Regions from separate parts of the Citrobacter sp. Marseille-Q6884 genome, predicted to be linked through region 1. Evidence: predicted binding sites of a transcription regulator. Region 1 holds the regulator's gene; the other holds the start of a gene.
What was found. Region 1 encodes PurR, which represses purine synthesis genes. Its sites were predicted from a motif close to CANGCAAACGTTTGCNTG; they were not measured.

Region 1 (5,979 bases):
TCATTTTTAGCTTCGCTTGCTGGGCTGACTCAAGGGTTGTGGCCTCTTTCCAGTAGGCGCAAGAATATTGCATATAGGGGTCGAGCATGCGAGTGAAGAGATCGTTGCCGAGATCGTAGTGTTCTTTTCCGACCACCCACGCACGTTTTTGGGTTTGTAAATTGAAAAGGCGTGCCGTTGCTATACGCAAAGTGTCTTTAAAATGACGGGGGAGTTGGCTTTCAAGATTGGCGCGTAAGACATTATTAAAAAACATATCCAGCCGGTCGCACTCCCACCAGCCATCCATATAGCTCTCACCTAAACCCAGCGATCCATCTTGTAGCACGCGCTTAAAGAAATGGGGGTTTTTAACGCGAATATCGGCTGGCGCAGCGCCATTAATGGTAATACCTGCGCGGCTTAATAATTCACTGGTAATTCGGTACCAGTCATCATCCGGTACGCTGACATCTTCTATACACGATGAACTCATAGCTTCTCCATCACTGGTCGGCGATCAGAACCTTAAAACAGCGTAGACGCTTTTTAGGCTTTGTGAGAAATCTCACGGAATTAATCCGCGAATCTAAAATCCGACGTAGAACAGAGGAAGGGAGGAACCCTTACCGAAAAGGCCATCCGTGGAGAAACGGGAACATTCATGTTCCCGTTAATACAGAAAATTATCGTTTTATTAACAACCGGAAATCAGTATAAGCCTGAATTTTGAGCGACTCAACTGAAAAATGTTAGCGGACTAATTAATTGTTCTCGACAATGATTAGTGCGACTCACCATGGGCAATATGCGCACTTTCGTCTGTCAGATCATCACTTTCTTGCTGTGACTGCATTTTGTAGCCCAGCGCGGCCAGGAATACCGTTGCCAGCATGACGCTGGTGGTCGTCAGCAGCGGGGTGCTGATTAACCACGACACCACCAGGCTTGCCAGGAAGCATAACCCGAGCTGCAGCGTGTTCTGTAACGCGGCTGCACGTCCTGTTGCCTGCGGAAACGGACGTAATGCCTGGGCGACGACGATCGGGTAGATTGCCCCGTTCGCGATGGCCATCACACAGAATGGGATCAAAATTTCGGTCAGTGAAACGTGGCGAATAAAGCCGGTCGCCCAGGTCGCAATGACGCTCACGGCGAACAGGATGAGTAACCACGGCAACAGCTGACGACCCTGCCATTTTTGCAACGCGGCACGGCAGCCGTAGCCACCAATCAAAAAGGCGATCGTCTGTGGAACATAGCTCAGGCCAATCACTGCCGGGCTATAACCCATTTCACTCAGAATAAAGGGGGAACCTGTTAACCACGCAAAAAAACTGGCGGAGCAGGCCGCATAAATCAGTACATTTCCGCGGTATGTTTGGGAACGTAACAGGGTCGCAAACGTCAATTTATCCTGACTATCGTCACGCGCCTGAGAGGTCGGTTTTAACCGCAGGGCGGGCAGCATCAGGATTAATGTAATGGCAAACAGCGTGGCAAAAATGGCCTGCCAGGAAAAATGCACCAGGATCCAGCTCCCTAATAATGGCGCGAGGGCAGGAGATAAGCCCACCAGCGGCATAATCGTGGCAAAGATACGGTTTACTTTATGAGACGGATAATAGTCGGTAACCAGTGCCTGCCAGATAACCGACGCGGCGCAGACGCCAACGGCCTGGATAAAGCGCAGTACCAACAGACCTGTGGCGTTTTCAACCCATAACATGCCCAGACTTCCCAGCGCGAAGATGGATAAACCCAGCAGCAAAATCGGCTTGCGACCGTAGCGGTCGGAGAGTGGCCCCCACAGAAGTTGCGCGACGGCAAAACCGGCTAAGAACAGACTCAGGCTGGCGCTGACGGCAGACGCAGGGGTTTGCAGATCGGACTGAATAGCAGCAAAGGCGGGCAAATACATATCCGTTGCCAGAAAGCCGAGCACGCTAAGACCGGCCAGCCAGACTAAAAACCCTTTTCCAGGTTGCATAATTGTTTCTCTTTTTAGCAGTAATACAGTGCCGCAGAGTGTAGTGAGTGTAATTCTCGCTGTGAAACGCTAATATTTGTTTACTGGTTTCAAATTTTTTGTAGGCAGAGTATGTGGTCAGAATATTCACTTGAAGTGGTTGATGCTGTGGCGCGTAACGGAAGCTTTAGTTCGGCTGCGCAGGAGTTGCACCGTGTACCCTCCGCGGTGAGTTATACCGTGCGCCAACTGGAAGAGTGGCTTGCTGTGCCGCTTTTCGAACGACGTCATCGGGATGTGGAATTAACGCCTGCGGGTGTATGGTTTTTAAAAGAGGGTCGGTCTGTTATCAAAAAAATGCAGATCACACGTCAGCAATGTCAACAAATCGCCAATGGCTGGCGAGGGCAGTTGGCGATTGCGGTAGACAATATTGTTCGGCCAGAACGAACCCGACAAATGATTGTGGATTTTTATCGTCACTTTGATGATGTGGAACTGCTGGTGTTCCAGGAGGTGTTTAACGGCGTCTGGGATGCACTCTCTGATGGTCGCGTTGAACTGGCTATCGGCGCCACGCAGGCGATCCCGGTGGGGGAACGTTACACGTTTCGCGATATGGGAATGCTGAGCTGGAGTTGTGTGGTGGCAAGTCATCATCCGTTGGCCTCGCTTCCCGGACCGCTCAGTGACGATACGTTGCGCAACTGGCCGTCGTTGGTGCGCGAAGACACCTCCCGCACATTACCGAAGCGAATCACCTGGCTGCTTGATAACCAAAAGCGCGTTGTGGTGCCTGACTGGGAATCTTCGGCGACCTGTTTATCGGCGGGGCTGTGTGTGGGTATGGTGCCGACGCATTTTGCGAAACCGTGGATCGATAGCGGCAAGTGGGTTGCGTTACAGCTTGAAAATCCCTTCCCTGATGCCGCCTGTTGCCTGACCTGGCAACAAAACGATATGTCACCGGCATTAAGCTGGCTGTTGGATTATCTGGGGGATAGCGAAACGCTGAATAAAGAGTGGTTGCGGGAGCCTGAAGAGACTCCCGCATAGTACGCTTAACGACGATAATCGCGGAACGGACCGTCAGCAACGGAGCGACGTTCAACCAGGCGCGGGTGCACCTCGATGGACTGCGACTCTTCGCGCTTATTCACGATACGGTCTAACAGCATGTTAAAGGCCGTTTCGCCGAGTGAATCTTTTGGCTGATGAATGGTGGTCAATGCTGGCGTGAAGAAGCGCGCGTTGCGCACGTTATCGTAACCGATCAACGACACATCCTGCGGAACGCGTAAACCCATCTCGTCAGCGGCGCAAAGCGCGCCCATGGCCATAATATCCCCGCCACAAAAGACCGCTGTCGGACGGTGGGACTGAGAGAGGATTTGCTGCATCGCGCGGTAACCTGATTCAGGCTCGAAATCGCCCTGGACAATCCAGTTTTCCGGCACTTTAATCAGCGCTTCTTCCATGGCTTTCATAAAGCCAGCCAGACGACCCGCGCCGGTGTTGCGCTCCATCGGGCCAGGGATCACGCCAATCTCACGGTGGCCGCGCTCAATCAGGTACCGACCTGCCATATAACCACCTTCGAAGGCGTTATCAATGACGGTATCGGTAAAATCGGCTTTGGCCTCGCCCCAGTCCATAACGACCATAGGAATATGGCGATACTCTTCGAGCATGGAAAGCAGGGACTCCGGGTACTCAGAGCACATGACCAGCAGGCCATCCACGCGCTTTTGCGCCATCATGGAGAGATATGCCTGCTGTTTTTCGAGGCTATTCCATGCGTTGCCCAGAATCAGCGTATAGCCTTTCTGGAAGCAATTTTTTTCGACGGCTTCGATAATTTCAGCGAAGTAGGCCGCTTCACTACTGGTCGCCAGCAAGCCGATCGATTTGGTGTGATTCACCTTCAGGCTGCGCGCTACTGCGCTGGGGGAGTAGTGCAGCTCTTTAATCGCCGCCCAGACAGCATTACGGGTTTCTTCCGCGACAAAACGCGTCTTGTTAATTACGTGTGATACGGTTGTAGTGGAAACGTTTGCTCGCTTCGCTACATCTTTAATTGTTGCCATTACATCTCACTCCAGACCATATCCTAAGCTCCTGAGAATACTCCAGGTAAACGTTTGCCTTTAAACACCCTGACCACAACGTCAGGGTTGCGGCACGCCGGGAAAACGACACGGAACGTCAGAAAGGGGTCAATGGCCGGTACGCTAATCAAGTAAGCGTCGAATTTTGTCTGATCTTAACGAAAAGGGGAAGAGTTAAAAGCAGTTATCAATATAAATCGTGAGAGATTTTTGCGTTCAAGTGTGCAAAAATGCGCAATATCACTTTTTGTGTGGGAATAAAAAGGAGAAAACTTGATGAGCACCGATCTGAAATTTTCGTTAGTCACCACCATTATTGTTCTGGGTCTGATTGTAGCGGGTGGTTTGACCGCGGCACTGCATTGATTTATCCCGAGGGAGAACGCTCTCCCTCATCCCACCTGTTTGTCTTTCCCTCCTATTGTTTGCGAATAAGCAAAAGTCTTTTGCAGTTTTGTTAACTTTATTATTTTTGCGATCAATGTCATGCTTTTGCACTCTTATCGGGTGTCGTGCCACGGCTCGACGTTATGGAGTCGATGTATGAAAATAAATTATCCCTTATTGGCGCTGGCAATTGGTGCGTTTGGTATTGGCACGACTGAATTTTCCCCTATGGGATTATTGCCCGTCATCGCCAGGGGCGTGGATGTCTCCATTCCTGCGGCGGGGATGCTAATTAGCGCCTACGCGGTGGGGGTGATGATTGGCGCGCCGCTGATGACATTACTGCTTTCGCATCGTGCGCGTCGCAATGCGCTCATTTTTCTGATGGCGATTTTTACGCTGGGCAATGTGCTTTCGGCAATATCGCCGGACTACACCACGCTTATGTTGTCGCGTATCTTGACCAGTCTTAACCATGGGGCGTTTTTTGGGCTCGGTTCCGTTGTGGCGGCAAGTGTTGTGCCAAAGCACAAGCAGGCCAGCGCAGTCGCGACCATGTTTATGGGATTAACCATTGCCAATATTGGCGGCGTTCCTGCCGCGACCTGGCTCGGTGAAACTATCGGCTGGCGTATGTCGTTTATGGCGACAGCCGGTCTGGGTGTTATCGCGATGGTCAGTCTGTTCTTCTCACTCCCCAAAGGCGGGGCGGGAGAGCGGCCCGATGTGCGCAAAGAACTTGCCGTATTACTGCGCCCGCAAGTGTTATCCGCGCTTCTCACCACCGTACTGGGGGCCGGCGCGATGTTCACCCTCTATACCTACATTTCGCCGGTGTTGCACAGTATCACCCATGCAACCCCCGCCTTTGTGACCGGCATGCTGGTGCTGATAGGCGTCGGGTTTTCCATCGGTAACTATCTGGGTGGGCGACTGGCGGACCGTTCGGTGAATGGCACGCTGAAAGGATTTTTGCTGTTGCTGATGGTTATTATGCTGGCGATTCCGTTTCTGGCGCGTAACGAGTTGGGCGCTGCCATCAGTATGGTGGTGTGGGGCGCGGCCACGTTTGCCGTCGTTCCGCCGTTGCAGATGCGCGTAATGCGCGTTGCCAGTGAAGCGCCAGGGCTCTCTTCATCAGTCAATATTGGCGCATTTAATCTGGGGAATGCGCTGGGTGCGGCCGCGGGCGGTGCGGTGATTTCTGGCGGCTTAGGCTACAGTTTTGTTCCGGTGATGGGGGCGATTGTGGCAGGGCTGGCTTTATTGCTGGTCTTTATTTCGGCGAGAAGACAACCCGAAGAAGTCTGTACTGCCGCAAGCTAATCACGCTAAAACGCAGAAGGGAGTCCCTTCTGCGTTGTCATATTTACGCAGCGAAGTTCTTCGCAACAAATTCCCAGTTAACCAGCGCCCAGAAATGTTCCAGGTAGCCAGGACGGGCATTGCGATAGTCGATGTAGTAGGCGTGTTCCCATACGTCAACGGTCATCAGCGGCGTCGCATCAGTTGTCAGTGGCGTACCCGCGTTAGAGG
Region 2 (5,979 bases), 1.2 Mb from region 1:
GGCCATTGCCATGATGATTCGTCGATAACCGCCTGGGTGTTATCTGGCAGTACGCGAGGAATATTTTCCCAGAAACCACCGCCGGTCAGGTGCGCGATAGCATGGACATCAACCTTCTCGATCAGATCCAGAATGGATTTCACATAGATGCGGGTCGGAGCCAGTAAGTGATCGGCCAGCGGTTTACCTTCAAGCTCGGTTGTTTCCGGGTCACAACCGCTGACTTCGACGATTTTACGCACCAGCGAATAACCGTTGGAATGCGGACCGCTGGAGCCCAGCGCAATCAGTACATCGCCATCAGCCACTTTTGAACCGTCGATAATTTCTGATTTCTCGACCACCCCGACGCAGAAACCAGCCACGTCGTAATCTTCACCGTGGTACATGCCCGGCATTTCAGCGGTCTCTCCACCGACCAGCGCACAACCGGACTGCAGGCAACCTTCGGCAATGCCGTTAATCACGCTGGCTGCGGTATCCACATCCAGTTTGCCTGTCGCGTAGTAGTCGAGGAAAAACAGCGGCTCAGCGCCCTGAACAACGAGGTCATTGACACACATTGCCACCAGGTCAATACCGATGGTGTCGTGGCGTTTCAGATCCATCGCCAGACGCAGTTTGGTGCCGACGCCATCCGTGCCGGAAACCAGTACCGGTTCACGATATTTTTGCGGCAATGCGCACAGCGCACCGAAGCCACCCAGACCACCCATCACTTCCGGGCGACGCGTTTTCTTTACTACGCCTTTGATTCGATCAACCAGAGCGTTACCCGCATCAATATCAACACCGGCATCTTTGTAGCTAAGAGAGGTTTTATCGGTCACTGCCTGGTTCCCCACGTGTTTACTTTGAGTAAAAGTTAAATTCGGCGCAATTCTAACAGGGAAAGCAAACGTTTGCGAGCCTGCTCTGCATTGACTTTTATCTGCTGGATTTTTCAGCACTCTCCGCTCTTGGAGGCATTTGTTTGAACTGTGCCACGAAAATGAAACCGGGTTCATTCTTGTGCTTGAAACCTGCCTGGTGAATACACAGTATCTTACTGAAACCGGTTTCTGTTTTCTGTTATGTACCTCAGAGCATGCGTTTTTGAACAGTGCAATCACCATAGGGGAAAGGTATGTCTGGATTTAAAGCAGATTTCATGTGGGGCGGCGCGGTTGCCGCTCATCAGCTTGAAGGTGGCTGGCAGGAGGGGGGAAAAGGAATGAGCGTTGCCGATGTGATGACGGCAGGGGCTCATGGAGTGGCGCGCGAAATTACCGACGGTGTGATTAGCGGCAAAAATTACCCTAACCATGAGGCTATCGACTTCTACCACCGCTATAAAGACGACATTAAACTGTTTGCCGAAATGGGCTTTAAATGTTTTCGCACATCCATTGCCTGGACACGTATTTTTCCGCGAGGGGATGAAACCCAACCCAACGAGGCCGGATTGCAGTTTTATGATGACCTGTTTGACGAATGCCTGAAATACGGAATTGAACCGGTCATTACGCTGTCGCATTTTGAGATGCCTTATCATCTGGTGACAGAGTACGGTGGCTGGCGTAACCGCAAACTGATTGATTTCTTTGTCCGTTTTGCCCGGGTGGTCTTCACCCGTTACCAGCACAAAGTGAAGTACTGGATGACGTTTAATGAGATCAACAACCAGGCGAACTATCACGAAGATTTTGCCCCCTTTACCAACTCGGGCCTGAAGTACCTACCAGGAGAGGACCGTGAGCCGGTAATGTACCAGGCGGCGCACTATGAGTTGGTCGCCAGCGCATTGGCGGTAAAGGCCGCGCGTGAAATTAACCCGGCATTGCGGGTTGGGTGCATGATCGCCATGTGTCCTATCTACCCGCTGACCTGTGCGCCAGACGATATGATGATGGCGATGAACGCCATGCACCGACGTTACTGGTTTACCGACGTACATGTGCGCGGAAAATATCCGCAGCATCTGCTTAATTACTTTGAACGTCGCGGTTTTGCGCTGGATATCACCGAGGAAGACCGTCAGGCCCTGACTCATGGCTGTGTCGATTACATCGGTTTTAGCTACTATATGTCGTTTGCGACTCAGGCCACGGCGGATAATCCGCAGCTCGATTATGACGAATCGAAAAGCCTGGTTTCCAACCCGTACGTGCAGAAGTCGGACTGGGGATGGCAGATTGATCCGGTGGGTCTTCGCTATGCATTGAACTGGTTTTGGGATCACTATCAGCTACCGCTGTTTATCGTTGAGAACGGGTTTGGCGCGATTGATGTACTGGAGCGTGATGGTACGGTAAACGACCAGTACCGTATCGACTACCTTGCTGCGCACATCCGTGAGATGAAAAAAGCGGTGGTGGAAGATGGCGTGGATCTGATGGGCTACACGCCGTGGGGCTGCATTGATTTAGTGTCAGCGGGGACCGGGGAAATGAAAAAACGCTACGGCTTTATTTATGTCGATAAAAATAATGACGGTAGCGGGACATTAGCGCGCTCTCCGAAGATATCTTTTTCATGGTATCAAAAGGTCATACATACAAACGCTGAATGTTTATAGAATTCAATGCATTGATACCAAACCCCGCCCGTTGTGCGGGGTTTGCTTTATACTCATCATCCAGACGCAAATGACTTTGGTTGATCCATATCAAGCGTATACGGTGTTGCGCCAGAGAGGAAAAGCGGTATAATCCGGCGATTTTTTTTGTGGTTGCCACTCGTCTGAGGAAAGGAGAAGAGTATGAAGATCGTGGAAGTCAAACACCCACTCGTCAAACACAAGCTGGGATTGATGCGTGAAAACGACATCAGCACTAAACGCTTTCGTGAACTCGCCTCGGAAGTTGGCAGTCTGCTGACTTATGAAGCAACCGCCGGTCTGGAAACCGAAAAAGTGACCATTGAAGGCTGGAATGGCCCGGTTGAAGTAGACCAAATCAAGGGTAAAAAAATCACCGTTGTGCCAATCCTGCGTGCGGGTCTCGGTATGATGGAAGGCGTACTGGAAAACGTACCAAGTGCGCGTATCAGCGTTGTGGGAATGTACCGTAACGAAGAAACGCTGGAGCCGGTACCTTACTTCCAGAAACTGGTTTCTAACATCGATGAGCGTATGGCGCTGATCGTTGACCCGATGCTGGCTACCGGTGGTTCGGTTATTGCGACCATCGACCTGCTGAAAAATGCGGGCTGCAGCAGCATTAAAGTGCTGGTACTGGTCGCAGCACCGGAAGGTATCGCCGCACTGGAAAAAGCGCACCCGGATGTTGAGCTGTACACCGCATCTATCGATCAGGGGCTGAACGAGCACGGATACATTATTCCGGGACTCGGCGATGCCGGCGATAAGATTTTTGGTACTAAGTAAATGAACAAATAAAAAGAAGCCGACTTTAAGAGTCGGCTTTTTTTTGAATAAAACAACCAAATCGCTAATAACAAACAACACTCAGAGGAAAACACTATGACGCGCCGTGCTATCGGGGTGAGTGAAAGACCGCCGCTTTTACAGACAATCCCGCTTAGTTTGCAGCACCTGTTCGCCATGTTTGGCGCAACGGTACTGGTGCCAGTTCTGTTCCACATCAACCCGGCTACCGTCCTGCTGTTTAACGGCATTGGTACGTTGCTGTATCTCTTTATCTGTAAAGGAAAAATCCCTGCTTATCTGGGGTCCAGCTTCGCATTTATCTCCCCGGTACTACTGTTGCTGCCGTTAGGGTATGAAGTGGCGCTCGGTGGTTTTATTATGTGCGGCGTTCTGTTCTGCCTGGTTTCTTTCATTGTGAAGAAAGCAGGGACAGGCTGGCTGGATGTGATGTTCCCACCCGCGGCAATGGGCGCAATCGTTGCCGTCATCGGTCTGGAACTGGCGGGTGTGGCTGCGGGCATGGCTGGCTTGCTGCCTGCTGAAGGACAATTACCGGATTCTAAAACCATCATCATCTCTATGGTGACGCTGGCGGTAACGGTATTCGGTTCCGTGCTGTTCCGTGGCTTTATGGCCATTATTCCTATTCTGATTGGGGTGCTGGCGGGCTATGCGCTCTCCTTTGTCATGGGCGTCGTGGATACCACGCCGATTGCACAGGCTCACTGGTTTGCTCTGCCGACCTTCTACACGCCACGCTTTGAATGGGTTGCTATCCTGACCATTCTGCCTGCGGCGCTGGTGGTGATTGCCGAACACGTCGGGCATCTGGTGGTCACGGCCAATATCGTGAAGAAAGATTTGATCCGTGATCCTGGCCTGCATCGTTCGATGTTCGCTAACGGTCTCTCCACGGTGATTTCCGGTTTCTTTGGCTCCACGCCGAATACCACTTACGGCGAAAACATCGGTGTGATGGCGATTACCCGTGTGTACAGTACCTGGGTTATTGGCGGCGCGGCGATTTTTGCCATTCTGCTCTCCTGCGTGGGTAAACTGGCTGCCGCGATTCAGATCATTCCATTGCCGGTCATGGGCGGCGTATCGCTGCTACTTTACGGGGTGATCGGCGCTTCCGGTATTCGCGTATTGATCGAATCAAAAGTGGATTACAACAAAGCGCAAAACCTGATCCTGACGTCGGTCATTCTGATCATCGGCGTGAGTGGCGCGAAGGTGCACATTGGGGCTGCTGAGCTGAAAGGAATGGCGCTGGCGACCATTGTGGGTGTGTGCCTGAGCCTGATCTTCAAAGTGATCAGTTTGCTGCGTCCGGAAGAAGTTGTTCTGGATGCTGAAGATGCCGAGACACCGCAACACTAAGTCTCTGACCGGGCAGCAGTGCTGCCCGGTTCTATCACGACACATTTCTGTGGTAAACTCACCACGATTTTATGAAATCCTGGGTTGAGGTATCTCTGAACACACCGGCACAGCTCTCTTTGCCACTTTATCTTCCTGACGATGAAACGTTTGCAAGTTTCTGGCCGGGGGATAACTCCTCTTTACTGGCCGCGCTGCAAAATGTGCTGCGTCAGGAACATAGCGGGTATATCTATCTTTGGTCGCGTGAAGGCGCGGGCCGCAGCCATTTACTGCATGCAGCGTGCGCCGAACTGTCCGGGCGCGGCGATGCGGTAGGCTATGTGCCGCTGGATAAACGCACCTGGTTCGTACCGGAAGTACTTGACGGTATGGAGCATCTGTCACTGGTGTGTATCGATAACATCGAATGCGTGGCCGGAGATTCCTTGTGGGAGATGGCGATCTTTGATCTCTACAACCGCATACTTGAATCCGGGAAAACTCGCCTGCTGATCACCGGCGATCGCCCGCCAAGACAACTGAATCTCGGGTTGCCGGATCTGGCTTCGCGTCTGGATTGGGGACAGATCTACAAGCTTCAACCACTCTCGGATGAAGATAAACTTCAGGCGTTGCAATTACGCGCCCGGCTGCGTGGGTTCGAACTCCCAGAGGATGTGGGGCGTTTTCTGCTAAAACGTCTGGATCGGGAAATGCGCACTTTATTTATGACGTTGGATCAACTGGATCACGCGTCAATCACCGCTCAGCGCAAACTGACCATTCCGTTCGTTAAAGAGATTTTAAAACTGTAAGCACCGCAGTCGGCATGACGACGGTGCTTGCTGTGGTTAACCGACGATTTCCAGTACCTGCTCTGGCGGACGACCAATCCGCGCCTGACCGTTAGCGACCACAATCGGACGCTCCATCAGTTTTGGATTTTCCACCATTGCCTGAATCAACGCATTTTCACTCAGCTGCGCATCCGCCAGATTAAGCGACTTGTAGAGATCTTCTTTCTGGCGCATGAGTTCGCGGGCGCTGGACATGCCCAGCATCTGCAGCAGCTGACGCAGCGTTGCGGCATCAGCAGGGGTCTCGAGATAAAGCACCACTTCCGGCTCTACGCCGTTGGATTTAAGTAATTCCAGCGTTTCACGACTCTTTGAGCAGCGTGGGTTATGGTAGATCTTAATCGCGTCAGACATTGTTGTTTCCTGTTACATCTTCGTATACGGTTT

Region 2: the regulator PurR is predicted to act here: its motif matches at 892-909, upstream of purM (phosphoribosylformylglycinamidine cyclo-ligase).

What each region holds. Positions count from the first base shown of each region.
Region 1 covers NZ_CAMDRE010000002.1:1,497,879-1,503,857, reverse strand. The annotation lists gene cfa (cyclopropane fatty acyl phospholipid synthase) at 1-475, opposite strand, end outside; gene punC (purine nucleoside transporter PunC) at 764-1,969, opposite strand; gene punR (DNA-binding transcriptional activator PunR) at 2,081-3,004, shown strand; gene purR (HTH-type transcriptional repressor PurR) at 3,010-4,035, opposite strand; gene cydH (cytochrome bd-I accessory subunit CydH) at 4,333-4,422, shown strand; gene N7268_RS22315 (MFS transporter) at 4,600-5,769, shown strand; gene sodB (superoxide dismutase [Fe]) at 5,813-5,979, opposite strand, start outside.
Region 2 covers NZ_CAMDRE010000002.1:252,343-258,321, forward strand. The annotation lists gene purM (phosphoribosylformylglycinamidine cyclo-ligase) at 1-830, opposite strand, end outside; gene N7268_RS16165 (6-phospho-beta-glucosidase) at 1,127-2,557, shown strand; gene upp (uracil phosphoribosyltransferase) at 2,741-3,367, shown strand; gene uraA (uracil permease) at 3,464-4,753, shown strand; gene N7268_RS16180 (DnaA inactivator Hda) at 4,849-5,550, shown strand; gene arsC (arsenate reductase (glutaredoxin)) at 5,587-5,946, opposite strand; gene bepA (beta-barrel assembly-enhancing protease) at 5,959-5,979, opposite strand, start outside.